Regions from separate parts of the Mesorhizobium sp. P3_A8 genome, predicted to be linked through region 1. Evidence: riboswitches for the same ligand, from Rfam matches in the RefSeq annotation. Region 1 holds a riboswitch; the other holds the start of a gene.
The links. A riboswitch is a leader RNA that binds a small molecule or an ion and turns the genes downstream of it on or off. The one in region 1 is predicted to bind thiamine pyrophosphate.
Positions count from the first base shown of each region.

Region 2: linked by a shared signal. The riboswitch ahead of AC1DX4_RS33325 (YkoF family thiamine/hydroxymethylpyrimidine-binding protein) and the one ahead of thiB (thiamine ABC transporter substrate binding subunit) in region 1 are both predicted to bind thiamine pyrophosphate.

Region 1 covers NZ_JBFUGI010000007.1:303,418-310,637, reverse strand. Annotated here, with positions in the region: gene AC1DX4_RS18955 (M48 family metalloprotease) at 1-950, opposite strand, end outside; gene thiQ (thiamine ABC transporter ATP-binding protein) at 1,211-1,987, opposite strand; gene thiP (thiamine/thiamine pyrophosphate ABC transporter permease) at 1,980-3,605, opposite strand; gene thiB (thiamine ABC transporter substrate binding subunit) at 3,614-4,612, opposite strand; TPP riboswitch at 4,656-4,770, opposite strand; gene AC1DX4_RS18935 (thiamine diphosphokinase) at 4,859-5,518, shown strand; gene AC1DX4_RS18930 (ABC-F family ATP-binding cassette domain-containing protein) at 5,520-7,220, shown strand, end outside.
Region 2 covers NZ_JBFUGI010000022.1:72,644-79,863, forward strand. Annotated here, with positions in the region: gene AC1DX4_RS33310 (glycosyltransferase family 39 protein) at 1-808, shown strand, start outside; gene msrA (peptide-methionine (S)-S-oxide reductase MsrA) at 981-1,499, shown strand; gene AC1DX4_RS33320 (formyltransferase family protein) at 1,826-2,863, shown strand; TPP riboswitch at 2,924-3,037, shown strand; gene AC1DX4_RS33325 (YkoF family thiamine/hydroxymethylpyrimidine-binding protein) at 3,028-3,636, shown strand; gene AC1DX4_RS33330 (ABC transporter permease) at 3,680-4,498, shown strand; gene AC1DX4_RS33335 (ABC transporter ATP-binding protein) at 4,495-5,262, shown strand; gene AC1DX4_RS33340 (ABC transporter substrate-binding protein) at 5,255-6,271, shown strand; gene AC1DX4_RS33345 (methyltransferase family protein) at 6,439-7,134, shown strand.

The sequences.
Region 1 (7,220 bases):
TCGATGATGAAGCCGTCCGGCACCGTGAACGACACGCCGAGGCCCGGATGCAGGAAGGTCTCGCCGCGCACATAGCCTTCTTCCGGCGTGTCGCCATAGAGCAGGCCGTCAATGCCGGCGAGGAAGGAATCGCGGTCGCGCGTGCCGACGCCGGGCGCGCCGAACTGGCGGGCATGGCGCTGCGCAAGGTCGATGCGCTGCGGCGTGTTGGGGTGCGTCGCCAGGAAGTCGAGGCTGGCATCGGTGGCGCCGCTGATCGAGCGAAAATCGGTATAGGCCGACATCGATTGCAGGAATCGGCCGGCGGCATAGGGATCGTAGCCGGCTTCGCCGATCGACTTGATGCCGATGGCGTCGGCTTCCAGCTCCTGGTTGCGCGAGAACTGCGCCAGCCGGAGCTTGCCGCGGATCAAAGCCGCCTTGGCGGTCGGGCTGTCGCCCAGCACATCCGAGACAACCTTCGTCGCCAGGCCTTCCTCGGCCTCCAACTGCTGACGCTGCAAGCCGTGATTGGCGGTGACGTGGCCCATCTCATGCGCGATGACGGCGGCGAGCTCGGACGAATCATTGGCCAGCGCCAGCAGGCCGCGCGTGATGTAGAGATAACCGCCCGGCAGCGCGAAGGCGTTGACGTTGGGCGAATTGAGGATGGTGATGCGGTAGGTCTGGGTCGGGTTTGCCGACACCACGGTCAGATTGCCGACGACCTTGGCCACCATGCGCTCGAGCTTGGGATCGGAATATTCGCCGCCATAGGTCGCCAGGATGCGCGGATGCTGCGCCTTGGCGAGCTCCGCGAGCTTGTTGTTGGCGCCGACATTGTCGACCGTAATCGGCTTGTCGGAAGGCTGGAAGCCGGATTCCTGGACCGCCGGAGGCGTGAACATCTGGCAGCTTGCCAAGGCCACGGTAAAACCGGCCAGCGCCAGAAAGCGCGCCAGCGGATTCATTTTGAGCCTGTCAACGCCGATCGCCAGAACGGCTTCCTTTCGGGTCCCGGCGCATGACGACGACGATCGGGGGCGATCTTCGAAGAGTGTCACGCGCTACTTCAAACTGCTACAGCATCCGTCGCACGTCCCTCAGGGCGGACGGCGGATGCTGTAGGCAAATCACGGCGTATGCCGGACCGGTATTGAGCGGACCTAGCCACACTACTCCAGTCATGGCAAGCAAGCGCCATATCGCCTCGGACCGGTTTGGGCGTAAATTATGTCCGCTTCCGGGCAATATCTCGTGATCCAGCCGTCTGGATGCTTGTGCCAACATAGCGTCGGAACGCCTCGGGGCCAGCCCCGGCAAAGAAATCGTCCGCCGTGCCGGTGGCGGCAACAGTGCCATTGTCCAGAAACACCACATTCTGGCCGATACGGCGGGCGTCCTCAGGCTGGTGCGTGACGAACAGCACGGTCATGCCGCGCTCGGCATGGAGGCCGGCAACCAGATCGAGCATGTCGTCGCGCAAGGCCGGCCCGAGCGAAGCAAAGGGCTCGTCGAGCAGAAGCACCGGGCGATCGCGCACCAATACGCGCGCCAGGGCGACGCGCTGGCGCTCGCCGCCGGAGAGTTCGCGCGGCAGCCGTTTTTCCTTGCCGGCAAGACCGGTGCGCGCCAGCGCCTCGGCGATGGCGATCCGATCGGTCTCGGTCAGCCGCAGCGATGGCGAACGGCCAAGCCCGACATTCTGCTCGACGGAAAGATGGGCGAAAAGGTTGTTTTCCTGGAACACCATCGACACCGGACGCGCCGCCGGCGGCGCGGCGCCGACATCGGCCCCGCCGATCAGCACGCGGCCGGATTGCGGTGTCTCGAAGCCGGCGACCAGGTTGAGCAGCGTCGACTTCCCCGAACCGCTCGGCCCCATGATGGCCGTGATTTTTGCGGCATTGAATTCGACATCGAAGGCGTGCGATGCCTCGCCATAGCTGAACGAGACCTTGTCCAGCCGCACCGGAACGCCCTTCCTGCTCATCGCCCCGTCAGACATTGCGGGCCTTTTCCCTTCCCAACCAGTCTGCTGCCAGCACCAAGGCGAGGCAAACCAGACCAAGCAACAGCGCCAGGCCCGCGGCGTCCTCGGTGCGGTAGCTGCCCATGCGCGAAAGCAGAAGGTAGGGCAAGGTCTGCACGGAATCACTGCCGAACAGCGCGATGACACCGAGATCGCCGAGCGACAGCGCCATGGCGAAGGCGAAGGCGGTGGCGAGCGGGCGCCGCAATGACGGCCAGTCGACCAGAAGCAGCCTGGCCCAGCCGGAAATGCCCAGCTGCGCGCAAAGGCGTTCGTGACGCTCGCTCGCCGCATCATAGGCGGGACGCACGGCGCGCAGCGCGAAAGGCATGGCCATGACCGCATTGACGGTGACGACCATGACCGGGGCGATGGCAAAGACGTCGCCGACGTGGCGCAGCAATAGGAACCAGCCGGCGCCGATGACGATAGGCGGCACGACCAGGACAAAGCCGGCGCCGGTATCGGTTACATGTTCAAGCAGTGTCTTTGCACCGGCGCGGCGGCCCAGCGCCAACGCCCGCCGCGCCATGGTCAGGGCCAGCGACAGCATCACCGAAAGCAGCGCCGACAGGAAGGCGAGCACGACGCTGGTCAGCGTTGCCTGCCGGACAGTCGCTTCGCCGGCGAGCCGGCCGAGATCGGCCCCTAACCCGGCGATCACCGTGGCCGCCATCGGCCCGACAACGAACAGCAGCGCCAGCACGATCAGCGCAGCGTTGAACACGGTTTCGGTCCCAACGACCGAGAGATAGCGGCGCTGCGCCACCGGCAGGTTGGTGTCGCCGACGACATTGGTGCCTAGCCGCGTCAGCGCCAGCACCACGACAAAGGTCAGCGCGATCTGCAGCAATGTCAGCGTCACCGCGCGCGCGGGATCGAAGTCGAAGCGCAGTGCCTGATAGATGCCGACCTCCAGCGTCGTCGCGGCCGGTCCGCCGCCAAGGGTCAAAACGATGGTGAAGGAGGTGATGCACAGCATGAAGACCAGCCCGGCGACACCCGGCAAGGCGGCGCGCAGCGTCGGCCATTCGATCAGCCGGAAGGCCGGCCGCGCGCCCATGCCGAGTTGGCTCGCCAGCCGCCATTGGTCGGCGGGAATGGTCTGCAGCGCCTCGAGGAACAGCCGGACGCTGAGCGGCAGGTTGAAGAAGACATGGGCGACAAGAATGCCGGACAGGCCGTAAATGCCTGGCCAGCCCTGGCCGCCAACCGCGCTGAACAGGCCGGCGAAATAGCCGGCGCGGCCGTAGAGCGCCAGGATGCCGAGCGCCGCGACGATCGCCGGCAGCGCCAGCGGCACGGCGAAGAGCTGCAGGATGAAGGCGCGGCCAAAGAAGCGCGGATGCCGAAACAGGGCACGCGCAACGAACAGTGCCGGGCCGACAGAAAGCAGCGTCGAAAGGATTGCCTGCCAGAGCGTGAATCGCACGACGCGCAGGAGATAGGGGTCGAAAGCCGCCCAGGCGCCCGAAAGATCATAGGCGCCTTCGACAAGCAGCCCGGCAAACGCGCCGCCGATCAGCAGCGCGATTGCGGCAAGCGCCAGGATGCCGGCGCCGACACGATGGTCCGTGGGATGCGCCGGCACCATCGCGTTGCCTACTTGCTCATCACCGCCAGCCATTCATCCACCCAGGCCTTGCGATTGGCGGCAACCTCCTCGGGGCTGAACAGCAAGGTCTTGGTCGGCTTGACCAGCTTGTCGAAGGCCGGGTTGAGCGGCTTGTCGGTCTTCCCTGCCGGGAACATCCAGTTGGTCTCGGGGATGGCATCCTGGAATTTCGGTCCGGTCATGAAGGCCATGAACTTCGCCGCCAGCGGGTTCTTGGCCCCCGTGGTGGTGATGCCGGCGACTTCGATCTGCAGATACTCGCCTTCCTCGAAAGACGCCGCCTGGTAGCGCTCGGTGTTCTCGGCGACCATGTGATAGGCCGGCGACGTCGTGTAGGACAGCACCATCGGCGCCTCGCCCTTGGTGAACAGGCCATAGGCCTCGCTCCAGCCCGGCGTCACCGTCAGCACCTTCGTCTTGAGCTTGGCCCAGGCCTCCGGCGCCTTGTCGCCATAGACCGACTTCACCCACAACAGCAGGCCGAGGCCGGGTGTCGACGTGCGCGGATCCTGGATGACGATCTTGTCGTCGGCACTGCCTTCGACCAGATCCTTCAGGCTCTTGGGCGGCGTCTTCAGCTTCTGCGTGTCATAGACGACAGCGAAATAGCCGTAGTCGAAGGGAACAAAAGTGTCGTCGGTCCAGCCGCCCGGCACGTTGACATCGGAGACCGCGCCATGCGGGGCAAACAACCCGCTAGCCTTGGCATCGGCGGTCAGATTGGTGTCGAGGCCGAGCACGATATCGGCCTTGGTCAATGCGCCTTCGAGCTTGACGCGGTTGAGCAGGGCGACGCCATCGGCGACCGAGACGAACTCGACGTCGCAGCCGCATTCGGCCTCGAATTCCTTCTTCACCACCGGGCCTGGACCCCAGTCGGCGCTGAAACTTTCATAGGTGTAGACGGTGAGCTTGTCCTTGGCCAAGGCCGGCCCGGACAACGTCACGACCATCGTTGAGACAAGAGCGTATAAAAGCGTGCGCATCGGCGCCTCCTTCGTTCGAATTGAAAGGAATTGAGGCGTCGGACTGTCCGAAACGTCTAATCCCTCCGCCGGTACAAACCGGATCAGGTTCAGCGGGTTGGCGAGATTGCCTCTCAGCCGGTCCGCGAAGATCGCAGCCGGCACCCCGTTAGAGCGTCTCGACACATAGGCCCGGCCGAGGAACCACGCAAGTGGCAGTTTGCCGGCCTTCCGTTTCCGCTGCCGGGCTGGTACAGGCCACCAGATATGAGCACATTCACCATCCTGCTTGGCGGCGATCTCATCCGCACGCCCCGGCTCGACCGCCAGGTCGAGGGCTCCCGCGTTATCGCCGCCGACGCCGGCATCGGCCATGCGCGGATGCTCGACCTTGTGCCGGAACTGTGGGTGGGCGATTTCGATTCCGTGCCGGCCAATCTGCCGAACGATCTCGCCGCTGTGCCCCGCCAGACCTTTCCGGCGGAAAAGGACAAGACCGACGGCGAACTGGCGATCGCTGCAGCCCTCGAGCGCGGCGCGACCAGCCTGGTGCTGGCGGGCGCCTTTGGCGGCAAGCGTGCCGACCACGCGTTCCTGCATCTGGCGCTTGCCCTGCGGTTGGCCGAGGCTGGAACGGACGTGCTGCTGACCAGCGGCGCCCAGGAAGGCGTGCCCTTGCTGTTGGGAAAGGCCGGCTTCGACTATGCCGACGGCACGCTGTTTTCGATCCTCGGCTTTTCCGAACTGGCCGGCCTGACCGTCACCGGCGCCAAATGGCCGCTCAACCAGGTCGAAGTGGCCTTCGGCTCGTCGCTGACCATCTCCAACGAGGTCAAGCTCGAAAAGACCGGGGGCCGCCTCGACATCTCGCTCGGCCACGGCCGCGCACTGTTGCTCGCCCATCCCTATCCCTTGCCTGAAAGCTGACATGGCCCCGCCCCTTCTCAATCTCGACGGGATAAAACTGACCTTTGGTGGCACGCCGCTGCTCGACGGCGCCGCCTTGACGGCTTCGGCCGGCGACAAGATTGCGCTGGTCGGCCGCAACGGCTCCGGCAAGTCGACGCTGCTCAAGATCGCCGCCGGCCTGATCGAACCGCAGGACGGCGAGGTCTTCCGCCAGCCCTCGGCGACCGTCCGCTATCTGCCGCAGATGCCCGACATGGAAGGATTTGCCACCGTACGCGCCTATGTCGAGGCCGGGCTCGGACCCGCCGACGATCCCTACCGCGCCAGCTATCTGATGGAGCATCTCGGCCTGTCGGGCGAGGAGCGGCCGAACGATCTCTCCGGCGGCGAGGCGAGGCGCGCCGCGCTTGCCCGCGTCATGGCGCCCGAGCCCGATATTCTGCTGCTTGATGAGCCGACTAACCATCTTGACCTGTCTGTCATTGAATGGCTGGAAGAGGAACTCGTCCGCACCTCATCGGCGCTGATCGTCATCTCGCACGACCGCCGCTTTCTCGAGCGCGTGTCGCGCGCCACCGTCTGGCTCGATCGCGGCCAGACCCGCAGGCTGGACAAGGGCTTTGGCCATTTCGAGGAATGGCGCGATCTGGTGCTGGAAGAAGAAGAGCGCGAGCAGCACAAGCTCGGCCGCCAGATCGTGCGCGAAGAGCATTGGCTGCGTTATGGCGTGACCGCGCGACGCAAGCGCAACATGCGCCGGCTCGGCGAATTGCAGACCATGCGCAAGAATTTTCGCGGTCATCGCGGCGCCGAAGGCAACGCCACCATGGTGGCGAGCGACGCCGCCGAATCCGGCAAGCTGGTGATCGAAGCAAAAAACATCGAGAAGAGCTTTGGCGATCTCACCGTGGTCAAGGGCTTCTCGACCCGTATCCAACGCGGCGACCGCGTCGGTCTCGTCGGCCCGAACGGCGCCGGCAAGACGACTTTGCTGAAGATGCTGACCGGCGAGATGAAGCCGGATGCCGGCTCGGTGCGGCTCGGCACCAATCTGGAGATCGCCACGCTCGACCAGAAGCGCGAGGCCGTCGACCCTCAAGAGACGCTGGCGCAATACCTGACCGATGGACGCGGCGAAAACCTCGTGATCAATGGCGAGCAGCGCCATGTCGTCTCCTACATGAAGGACTTCCTGTTCAAGCCGGAGCAGGCCCGCACGCCGGTGCGCGAGTTGTCCGGCGGCGAGCGGGCGCGGCTGATCCTGGCGCGCGTGCTGGCGCGGCCGGCGAATCTTCTGGTGCTCGATGAGCCGACCAACGATCTCGACATGGAGACGCTCGAACTTTTGCAGGAACTGGTCGCCGGTTTTGCCGGCACCGTTATCCTGGTCAGCCACGATCGTGACTTTCTCGACCGCACGGTGACCAGCCTGATCGCGCCGGACGGCGACGGGCGCTGGATCGAATATGCCGGCGGCTATTCCGACATGCTGGCGCAGCGCGGCGGCACCCGTCTCGACGACCGCAAGGCCCGCACCAAGGCCGAAGTCGGCGATGCGCCGGCGCCAGGCAAGAGCGAGCCGGCAGCCTCAAAAGGACCGGCGAAGAAACTGTCCTTCAAGCAGAAATTTGCGCTGGAATCACTGCCGAAGAAGATCGAGGCGGTGATGGCGTCGATCTCACGGCTGGAGAACAACATCGCCGATCCGGCCTACTACGAG
Region 2 (7,220 bases), on a different contig from region 1:
CCGCGACGAATGGGTGACCGAACACCGTGCGCGCCTTTATTACATCGGTGTCCAGCTGGCCGGGCTCTCCGGCTTTTTTCTGGTGCTGGCGATATCGGGGCTGTTGCGGCGCTCGCCCGCCCCCGAAACACCGGTCGGGCGCGGCATTCTGGTCTATCTCGTGTGGATGGGGCTCGGGCCGGCGGCCCTGATCATGGTGGCCTCGCTGTTCACCGGCACCGGCGAAGCCTGGGGCGCGCCGATGTACAATCTTGTCGGTGTCGCGGCGCTCGCCTTCCTCGGCCACCGGCTCGGCGCCATCGAGATGCGAAGGCTGGCGATCTGCGCGTTCCTCTGCATCGTCACCATGTCAGGCGCCTATGCGGCCATCCGCTGGACGGACTGCAATGTGCGCGGGCGCATGGACGCCGTCTGCTGGCCGGCGCAGCCGATCTCGGACGAGGCCGAGGCGGTCTGGCACGCAGCTGCACCCGGCCGGCTCGACATTGTCGGCGGCAACACCCAGTTGGCCATGCTGGCGGGCCTCAATGCCTATGACAAGCCGTCGATCTTCACCGACCTCGATATGCGGTTCGCGCCCTGGATCACCAGGCAGCGGTTGCGCGACCACGGCATGCTGATGGTTTGGCCGGGTCATGGCGTGCCGCCGCAACTGCGGGCATGGCTTGGCAACCTCCCGGTCAAGACCGTTCTTTTCAACTGGTCGCGCAAGGCGCCGCCCGTGCCCATCAGCTTTGCCGCCATTCCGCCCGGCACGCGGTATCTGCCGATTGATGCCGACAGCCGGACCCGGCATCCGCGCGGCTGAGGCGGTTCGATCCCTGACCAGGCCGTGATATCGTTCGCGCATGGCCGCGTTCGTTGCACGCGACTGGACGAAGCAGACGACAATGCCCATTTATTGGGAAATCCAATTTGTCTGCGCAATTCCGGACGGGAAACTGTCACACAGCTGGGATTGCCTTTTGAGGAGACGTGACATGGCGACTTCGACCGAACGCGCAGTGCTGGCCGGTGGCTGTTTCTGGGGCATGCAGGATCTGATACGGCGCTATCCCGGCGTCATCTCCACCCGTGTCGGCTATAGCGGTGGCGATGTACCCAACGCCACCTACCGCAACCACGGCACCCATGCCGAAGCCATCGAGATCAATTTCGATCCCGCGGTTATCAGCTATCGCACGCTGCTGGAGCGCTTTTTCCAGATCCACGATCCGACGACGCGCAACCGCCAGGGCAACGATGTCGGGATGAGCTACCGTTCGGCGATCTACTATGCGAGCGACGAGCAAAAGCACGTCGCTGAAGACACCATCTCAGATGTCGATGCCTCCGGCCTGTGGCCCGGCAAGGTCGTCACCGAGGTCGCGCCAGTTGGTGCCTTCTGGGAGGCCGAGCCCGAGCACCAGGACTACCTGGAGAAATATCCCAACGGCTACACCTGCCATTTCGTCAGGCCGGGCTGGAAGCTGCCGGTGCGCGAGAAGGCCGTCTCGTAAGGTTTACGGATCATTTTCGAGGAGCAGGGCGGGACAATTCCTGTGGCCGTGTGAAGACCAACTGTCAGCCGCGGCCTGGCGATTGACAGTTGGTGGCGTTGCTGGCCAACTGCGCATGCTGATTTGCTTCAGGAGATACGCATGAAGAAAATCTATGAGAAGCCACGTCTCGTGAAGGGCGGACGGCTTTCCGATGTCACCGCCACCTTGCCGTCTTCACTTGTCAAGGCTCCCTGACCGACGGGCTTTTACGTTGCAAACCGGTCAGGCCCGTCCGATGAGGCTGGCTTGCCGTCTGAACGCCCCCCGATGGGGAGTGGTTTGATGTGCGCCTTGAACGGCTGGTGCTTTTGAGCCCGCGGACCGGGTCCGGCCAGCTTTCCGCCGTGTTCGTGCTCGACATCACCCACTACACCGGGCCGCTGCTGTCAGGATGGCTTGAAGCAGGTCATCTCATCCGCGCGATTGTCGTGCCGGGATCCCGCCAACGCCAAAAACATTTCAGCACCGGCAATTTTCGCCGCAGGCTGAGACGCAGATTGCTGCTCAAACGCTATATCGGCAACACGCCGGCAAGGGTGATCGAATTTGGCCGGCCCTATGATTGGGGCACACTCGGCAGCCAGTTGTCGGAGGTCAGAGCCGACGTGTTGATCTGCTTTGCGTTTCCAGCCCTTGTTCCACCGGACTTGCTCGGTGCTTTCCCGAAAGGCGGGCTCAATCTTCATCCAGCGTTGCTGCCCAATTATCGGGGTCCGCACCCTATCCATCGCCTGGCCGTGGACGGCCAGCACGCCGTTCATGGTGGTGTAACGCTGCACAAGATGTCCGCCGATTTCGATGATGGCGACATTCTCGGGCAAGTGCCGTTTTCCGAAGCAGACTGGGTGTCGCTGCAAACCCTGACCGACAGCGTGGCGACCGCGATGCGCGCGCTTGTGAGCGAGGTCGCACCCGCCTACTGCAAAGGCAGCCTGAAGGGGATGCGGCAGCCGGCCGGTGATTTCGTCTGGGCGCGGCTGGAGTCGGCCCACACGATGATTTTGCCTGAGATGTCGATCGAGCATGTTGCCATGATGTGGCATGTGCTGGGCACCGTTCCAGGCATCTATCTCGATGTCGCCGGCCGCAAGACCAGGCTGGCGTTCCAGGTCAGACGGCTAGGCCCGCCGACGGGCAAGGCGCCAGTCAGACGGTGGGGGATCGTGGAATTCGATCTTGCCGATGGCAGGGTCCAACACCTTACCTACGGCCGTCTGCTCAAACGGCTCTTGAAATTGCATGCCCCGTTCGCGCGCTCTCCAGTCAGGAAGTCGCCCCCCGAAATCCGGCTTTTCGGCAAGGTGGAAGATGGGCAGACGTGAGCGCTGGCGCACTGCGCTGAAAAAACGGCTTCCCCTTCAGTTCGAATGGTGCTTTAACGCGCCCATCCACAGGGGTGCTCCGTACGGTCGGGGCTGAGACGGGGGCGGCAAGCCCACAGACCCTAGAAGCTGATCTGGGTAATACCAGCGGAGCGAGGCGGGCGATGTTTTCAGGCGCACAGATTTCCCTATACCCCATGGCCGACGATTTCGTCGGCGTCATCCTTGGCGCGCTCGGCGCGCTCGATCCCTACCGGGACAGGCTCAGGATCGAGACCGACGACATCTCAACCTTGCTGGTCGGGCCACCGGAAGTGTTGTTCCCGGCATTGCGCGACCTGTTCGTGGCGGCGGCGCGCAGCGGCAAGCATTGCGTGCTGTCGGCGGCCATTTCGCGCGGCTGCCCGGGCGAGCCGGACGATCCGATCTGCCGTTCCGACGCGTTTGGCGGACCTGTCGGGCCGCTCGGCCCACGCAAGGACGCCGCCATCAGCGCCGTGCGCAATGCTGCCGCCACCGGCCAGCCGGCGGCGGCGCAATTCTCACTCTATGTGATGGGCACCGGCGACCACATGGACGAGATCTACGGCTGCATCGATTTCCTGAAGCAGTCCGGCGTCTACGATCGCTCCAAGAACTTCTGCACCAAACTGCGCGGCGATACGGGCGCGATCTTTTCGGCGCTGAACGAAGCCTTCTGCCGCTTCGGGCCGGGCGCCGGCCACGTAACCCTTGACGTCACGGTTTCGGCCAACAGCCCCACCGCTGTCTGAACAGAACGCGTTTCCTACACGCGACCGTCAAGGTTGTCCTTTCGTGGTCTCATCGTCATCCAGCCGCCCGCGCCAGCTCGCGGGTTCCCTTGCCAAGGCAGTACCCGCCATCATCTCGGTCGGGTTGCTCCTTGTGGCGTGGGAACTATACGCCACCTATTCCGGCATCAAGCCGACCGTCCTGCCGGCGCCGTCACGCGTCTTCGAGCAGGCGATACTCAATCGTGACGCGCTGATCGACAATGCCATTCCCACCATCCGCGCCACGCTGATCGGCTTTGCCTGCTCGCTCGGTGCCGCCTTTGCGCTGTCGATGCTGGTCGACTTCTTCCAGCCGCTGCGGCGTGCGCTGTTTCCCGTCTTCATCGTCAGCCAGACCTTGCCGCTGGTGGCGATCGCGCCGCTGGTGGTGCTGTGGTTCGGCTTCGGTCTGGCCCCCAAGGTCATGCTGGTGGCGCTGGTCACCTTCTTCCCGATGCTGGTGGCTCTGGTGCAGGGCTATGAGGCGACCGAGGCCGAGATCGGCCAGATGCTGCGCGCCATGGGGGCAGGGCGCTGGCGCGTCTTCGTGCTGGCGCGGCTGCCGTCGGCGCTGCCCTATTTCTTCGCCGGCTTGAGGATCTCCATCACCTATGCCGTGGTCGGCGCTATCTTTGCCGAATATGCCGGCGCGGCCAAAGGGTTGGGCATCTATATGCTCAACGCCAAGAACAATTTCCGCCCCGATCTGGTGCTGGCCGCCGTCGGTGTCAGTGCCGCGCTCACCCTCGTCCTGTTCGGGCTGACGGTGCTCTTGCAGCGCCTTGCCATGCCTTGGGAGCGGGCCGACCGGCAGCCGGCAGGGAAGGGGCCGTGGCGATGAGCCGGCTCGAACTGCGGCATGTGCGCAAGGCGTTTGGCGGCCTCGATGTGCTGGCCGACATTTCGCTCAGCGTCGATGCCGGTGAATTCGTCTCGATCCTTGGGCCTTCGGGCGCCGGCAAGTCAACGCTGTTCCAGCTTCTGACGGGGGCGGAGCATGGCGAGGGCGAGATGTTCTTCGACGGCGCGCCACTCGACGACCATGGCAGGCATTTTGCATTCATGCCGCAGCGCGACGCACTGATGCCGTGGCGGCGCATCCTCGACAACGCGACGCTCGGGCTCGAAGTACAAGGCGTCAAACGCAAGGCGGCGCGGGCGTGCGTCGCGCCGCTGTTTGCCGAGTTCGGGCTTGCCGGTTTCGAGCGGCATTTTCCGGCACAGCTGTCGGGCGGCATGCGCCAGCGCGCGGCGTTGCTGCGCACGGTGGTGCAGGAGCGCGACATGCTTTTGCTCGACGAGCCGTTCGGCGCGCTCGACGCACTGACCCGCGCGGCCATGCAGCGCTGGCTCGAACAGATGTGGCGGTATCATCGCTGGACGGCGCTGCTGATCACGCATGATGTGCGCGAGGCCGTGTTCCTGTCCGACCGCATCTATGTGCTGTCGGCACGCCCGGCCCGTGTGTTGCGGGAAATCAGGGTGCCGTTGCCGCGCCCGCGCGATCCGACTGGCGCTGCCGCGCGCCAGGCCAGCGCCCTCGAGGCCGAGATCCTCGACATTTTGCTCGACCCGCAACCATCCAAAGGACATGACCATGACTGACTTCACGCGCCGGCAGGCTTTGCTGCTCACCCTTGCCAGCGGTCTTCCGCTGATCGCCGGATCGAGGCGTGCCTTCGCGGCGACGCAAAAAATCACCGTCGCGCTGGACTGGACGGTCAACACCAACCACATCGGGCTGTTCGTCGCCCGCGACAAGGGGTTTTATCGCGAGGCCGGCCTCGAGGTCGACATTCTGCCCTACAGCGATACCGGCGCCGGCACGCTGGTCGCCAACCGCGTCGCCGATTTCGGCATCAACGGCACCATCAGCCTGTTCACCCAGAAGACCGCCGGCGCCGACTTGAAGGCCGTCTATGCCGTGGTGCAGTCCGAAACCGGCCGGGTGGTGTTCAATGCGGCGCGCAGCGGGGTCAGAAGCCCGAGGGATCTTGACGGCTTGACCTATGGCGGTTTCGGCAGCGCCTGGGAAAACGCGCTGATCTCGACCATCATCCGCCACGATGGCGGCAAGGGCAATTTCGAAACGGTGACGCTCGGCACCTCCGCCTATGAAGCGCTGGCCAATGGCTCCGTCGATTTCACGCTCGAGGTTTCGACCTGGGAAGGCGTCGAGGCCGAACTCAAAGGCGTCAAGCAGCGCAGCTTCGTCTATGCCGACTACGGCGTGCCCGACGAGCACACGACACTGATCTCGTCGAGCGAAGCCTATCTCCAGGCAAACCCGGCATTGGCGGCGGCCTTTATCCAGGCGACGCGGCGCGGCTATCAGTTCACCGTCGATCATCCCGGAGACGCCGCCGCGCTGCTGATCGCCGCCAACAAGGATGCCCTGACCAATCCGGCATTGATCGAGGCGTCGCTGAAGGCGCTGATCGACGGCTACTATCTGCGCGCAGAAAATGGCGCCATCGGCACGATGGATCCGGCCAAGATGGAAGCGATCGGCGACTATCTCTTCACCGCCGGCATTTTGCGCGATGCCGACGGTAAGGTCCTGACGCAACGCCCTGATTTCGCGGGGTATTTCGCAAATCTATATCTGGGGTGAGGCTGGATGCGCATCACTCGGTAGTCCACGGCCCACCGGATTGGCATCCGGGCGCATCCTCCCCGGCATGTTTCGAGGGCGTTGCCCCCGTTTGATGCTGATCCGATCTTGCCGGTTAACTGCCCGGCAATGGTTGCGTGCAATGGTCCCTTCGAGGGATCATCGGGGTGCTTGCCTTGCTCACGTCAAAAAGTGAAGCGTTTTCGCAGAACAACGGGGGCGGATACTTCTCCGCCGCGCGAAGGCGTGACCTGCTGGTCGACCTGCGCGAAGGCTTCTTTCGCCTCTGTGCCCTGGCCTGCGCGGGTCTGTTCGTCTATCGCGGCGTGTACCAGGTCGTGGAGGATCCGACCCGGCTCAACGCCGCGCTGGTGGCGATTTCCGAGATACTCACTTTCACTTGGCTGCTGTTGTCTCGGCGTCCGGTGACGCGTGACTGGAATCCGCTCACGGTCATCGTCTCCGTGACCGCCAGTTTCGGGGTTGCGTTGATCAGCCTCGAACCCGGCGTGGCGCTTGTTCCGGTCTATATCGCCGCGCCGCTGCAGTTGGTTGCGCTGTTGTTTGTCATCTGGGGCAAGATATCGCTGGGCCGGTCCTTCGCCATCCTGCCTGCCAATCGCGGCGTGATGACGGGCGGCGCCTACCGGCTTGTGCGGCACCCGATCTATGCCGGCTACCTTGCCGGCCATGTACTTTATCTGCTGTCGGCTTTTTCCTTCCACAACCTCGCGGTCTATGCGGTCATCACCTATCTGCAACTGTACCGCATCGTGCGCGAGGAGGCCCTGCTGGCCGCCGCACCCGAGTATCGCGCTTACATGGAACGTGTGCACTACAGGCTGTTCTACCGGATATTCTGAGGTCAAGTTGGAGCGGCTGATCCCATCTGGCTTGGGGTTGGGGTAACAGCGCTTCCTTAGGGCGGTTCGCCGGTTCACAGAAACGC